One region of the Pseudalkalibacillus nanhaiensis genome, then DNA from elsewhere that is predicted to be linked to it. Evidence: predicted binding sites of a transcription regulator. Region 1 holds the regulator's gene; the other holds the start of a gene.

Region 1 (2,207 bases):
GTGGCATCGGGTTCCTAGGGGCTGGAACAATCCTTGTACATGGTGTGACAGTGCGTGGTCTTACGACTGCTGCTTCGATCTGGGTCGTAGCAGGGATTGGACTTGTTGTCGGGATCGGGATGTACTATGAAGCGATCTTCACCACGACGGTTATGATCGCGAGCTTACTATTCCTCAACAAATTCGAGGATCTTTACTTACGGAAGCAGAGGTTCCATCATGTCACTGTCATTGTAGAAAACAAGGAAGTATCCTTATCTACAATCGTAAACGAGCTGGAGTCATGTAAAGTGCCGATTTTGAGTATGTCGGTCGACGATCATCCTAATGATGCATCTGTTCCTCTAATCAAGTATTCCTTCAAAATTCAGGTTTCAAATACAAAAAAGCTTCCAGAGGTCTATGACAAGATACAATCGATTGATTACGTTCATAAAGTATTTGCAACAGAGTAATTTTGCGTTTATTCCTCCCTGACTCTGTCAATAATGGTGACAGATAAAACATTTGCAAGTTTTGCGCAAATGTTTATAATTATAGTCAAAGAAAGTCAAAGTCAGAGTGTGAGGAGGGGCAAAAATGGGATGAAGAATATTTCAGACATCATTGAAGCGTATTTAAGGGAAATCTTAAATGAAAGTAACACAAAGGCAATTGAAATAAAAAGAAGTGAAATAGCAGAAAAGTTTCAGTGTGTCCCTTCACAAATCAATTACGTGATAAATACGAGGTTTACGATTGAGAAAGGCTTCATCGTGGAAAGTAAAAGAGGAGGAGGAGGTTACATCCGGATCATAAAGGTCGAAACAGATAGTTCGACGATCTTACTTGATCAAATACTCCGTCTCATCAAAACAAGAATCAATCAATCTGCAGCTGAGAATATCATTTTACGACTTTTAGAAGAAGAAATCATCAGCATAAGAGAAGCACGGCTTATGAAAAGTGTCATGGATCGCTCCACCATAAATATCGTTTTGCCCTACCGGGATGAATTACGGGCAAATCTATTAAAATCCATGATCCAAAGCTTAAAGTATAAAGACTGAGGGGAGTGTAAGGCGTGTATTGTCAGGAATGCCAACAGCGACCAGCCACTTTGCACTTCACAAAAATCATCAACGGTGAAAAAAATGAGTTTCATATTTGTGAACAGTGTGCGAAGGAAAAAGGGGATTTCATACCAGGGTCTAATTCTTTTTCTATTCATAATCTGCTATCAGGTCTATTAAACTTTGAACAACCGCTCAGCGATCCCGGTACTGCTGCACGAAGTAAACAAGTAACCCAATGTTCACAATGTGGGATGACCTATCCGGAATTTGCCAAGATTGGTCGATTCGGTTGCATGAATTGTTATAAGACATTCGCTTCCAAGCTCGATCCAATCTTCAAGAGAATCCATGGAGGCAACACGGACCATTCCGGAAAAATACCCAAACGCCTCGGTAACGATCTTCTGGAACGTAAAAAGATCAATCAGTTACGAGAAAAGCTACAGCAGCTTATCGCCCAGGAAGAATTCGAAGAAGCTGCTGAGGTGAGAGATCGTATCCGATCGATGCAACAGCGGCTTGAGGGGAGGGATTAAGATTGTCTTTAGAACGATTCATGAGTGAAGCAATCAGCCCCTGGATGAAACGGGAAGGTCCGGACTCAGATATTGTCTTAAGCAGTCGTATCCGTTTAGCCCGGAATCTGGAGAATCATGTATTTCCGATGGTAGCCAACGAACAACAAGCCGAAGAAGTCAATCAACAGATTCGTCAGCACTATGCAGATGAATCCTATGGATCGGTAGGGCGGTTAACGTATTTTGATGTCGATCAGCTGAAACCAATCGAAAAAAGGGTTCTGGTTGAAAAACATCTTATCAGTCCGAATCTTGCGGAAGACCCAAAGAAGTCGGGTGTCCTGATGAGTGAGGATGAATCAATCAGTATCATGATCAATGAGGAAGATCATATTCGAATCCAATGTCTATTCCCAGGCTTCCAATTGTCAGAAGCACTGACGTTGGCAAGTGGAATCGACGATTGGTTCGAGGAAAAAGTGAACTACGCCTTTGATGAAAAGCACGGCTATCTGACCAGCTGTCCGACGAACGTTGGAACAGGTATGAGAGCTTCGGTCATGATGCATCTCCCGGCCCTCGTCATGACACAGAAAATGCACCGGATCGTGCCGGCCATCAATCAGCTCGGTCT
Region 2 (2,207 bases), 730 kb from region 1:
GATGAAACAGAGTTCATCGAGCAGCTGGCCCGCTATAATGAAGATATCGCAGACTACTATCGAGTACGGACACAAGGAGAGCGCACACACACATGGACGCAGATCATCGCGAATAAGATGAGCAAACCGATGAGGCTCTATATGAAAGATTTCTTGAAAAGCATCAAGATCCCGTTGAAATAATTTCAGGTGCATACAGTCGGCGCGCTCCGTTCAAACTATAAACAGAGTGAAAAAACAGGAGGGCGTTCCGATGACAAAGCGTAAGCAATTGAATGATAAGACGAAGCATCATAACCAGACACCTAAGGAAAGTTTGCCGGACATCGAGATAGCAGAGGAATTGGCAAAGGGTGCAAACAAGTTGCGAGATGAAGACTTACCTGATCGAGAAAAACAGGAATTCTAAATAAGGAAAGGACAGCCAAATGGCTGTCCTTTTTTACGTCTGCTTCAATTGTTTATTTAGCTCTAGGGCTTGCTGGTTTGCGAGATTGTCTTCAGATATTTCACCAGGCTTGACTGCTTTCCCGATGATATAACCGCCGAATTCCAAATCGATGAAATCAAAAATGTAATTGAACTGTTGGATGAGTGGCAAGGCTTTGATTTTTGGGTCGTCCCCTCCACAACAAATGACATATGCCTTCTTTTTTCGTAATTCAGCTTTAAAATCGTAGCGTTCGTCCCGCAAATTCTGAGAGAACCGATCGACGAGGTCCTTCATCAAACCGGACATCCCATACCAGTAAACAGGCGTTGAGAAGACGATGACATCGTGGTCAAAAATCATATCGACAATCTTATCATTATCGTCATCAACCGGTTGGAACCCACCAGGCTCATGGCGGAGGTCATCAATCGGTTGGATCGTGTAATCCCTTAAGTGGATGTGTGTCGCGTCCAATCCTTCCAACGCTTTTTGTGTAAGCTGTTCTGTATTTCCGTTCGGTCTTGCACTACCGTGTATCGCTAAAACCTTCATATTATGTACCTCCTAAAAAGCGATTCTGCTCTTTCACTATATCGAAGACCCTAGGTCATTGCGAGTAACTAGCCTCGGATAAGCACGTTCTTTGCATACATCCCATACATCTTGTTACCATCAAAAAACCATCAAAAATTGGCAAAAAAAAGTGAAACAAAATACTTGAAAGTCAAAGAAGGTCAAACTATACTATAGACAAAGGTCAAAGATAGTCAAAGTCAATTTTTGATAAAAGTTAAGGGTTCATAAAAACTTCAATCAAAAACTCTACATGAACAAGGAGGTCATTATTATGCGTTGCCAACACTGTCAAGTAAACGAAGCCAATGTACGAATGACTCTTCACATAAATGGAATTACGAAGCAGATCAGACTCTGCCCGAAATGTTATAAAGAAATCCAAAATGAAATGAAGCAGCCTAGCAATATGAATCCTTTCATGGGCAATAACATGGGCGGATTCAATATGAATGATTTCATGGGACATCAGGAACAAGCTGGACAAGCTTCACCTGGTAAAGGTCAAAATGGAGGCGGTCTACTAGACGACCTTGGCCGTAATCTGACAGATGCAGCAAAAGCTGGTCTCATCGATCCGGTCATCGGTCGTGACAAGGAAGTAGAACGCGTCACAGAGATATTGAACCGCCGAAACAAGAACAACCCTGTTCTAATCGGTGAACCGGGTGTAGGTAAAACAGCGATTGCAGAAGGACTTGCGTTGAAAATCGCAAACCAAGAGGCACCGAAGAAGCTGTTGAACAAGCAAGTCTATATCCTGGACGTTTCTTCACTCGTTGCCAACACTGGAATTCGAGGTCAATTCGAAGAACGTATGAAACAGCTCATTTCAGAAGTAAAAGAACGCAAGAACGTGATCCTTTTCGTAGATGAAATCCATCTCCTAGTTGGTGCTGGATCTGCGGAAGGTTCCATGGACGCAGGAAACATCCTGAAACCTGCGCTTGCACGTGGAGAGCTGCAAGTCGTTGGTGCAACAACGCTTAAAGAATATCGTCAAATCGAAAAAGATGCAGCTCTTGAACGTCGTTTCCAACCTGTAATGGTCAAGGAGCCGACAGAAGATGAAGCTGTGGAAATCCTACAAGGGTTGAAAGAGAAGTATGAAAAGTACCACGAAATCCGTTACACAGATGAAGCGCTCAGAGCTTGTGTAACGCTATCAAAACGCTACATCCAGGATCGCTTCCTACCAGAC

What was found. The regulator CtsR, encoded in region 1, represses protease genes until heat stress. The targets are predictions, from matches to a motif close to ATGGTCAATAAAGGTCAAACA.
Region 2: V1497_RS04315 (ATP-dependent Clp protease ATP-binding subunit) is a predicted target of CtsR. The motif match lies at 1,154-1,174, and genes of this name have one in related genera.

What each region holds. Positions count from the first base shown of each region.
Region 1 is NZ_CP143541.1:113,417-115,623, forward strand. Features, by position in the region: gene V1497_RS00600 (MgtC/SapB family protein) at 1-455, shown strand, start outside; gene V1497_RS00605 (CtsR family transcriptional regulator) at 585-1,049, shown strand; gene V1497_RS00610 (UvrB/UvrC motif-containing protein) at 1,064-1,591, shown strand; gene V1497_RS00615 (protein arginine kinase) at 1,594-2,207, shown strand, end outside.
Region 2 is NZ_CP143541.1:839,146-841,352, forward strand. Features, by position in the region: gene nfsA (oxygen-insensitive NADPH nitroreductase) at 1-183, shown strand, start outside; gene V1497_RS04305 (hypothetical protein) at 254-409, shown strand; gene V1497_RS04310 (NAD(P)H-dependent oxidoreductase) at 443-985, opposite strand; gene V1497_RS04315 (ATP-dependent Clp protease ATP-binding subunit) at 1,281-2,207, shown strand, end outside.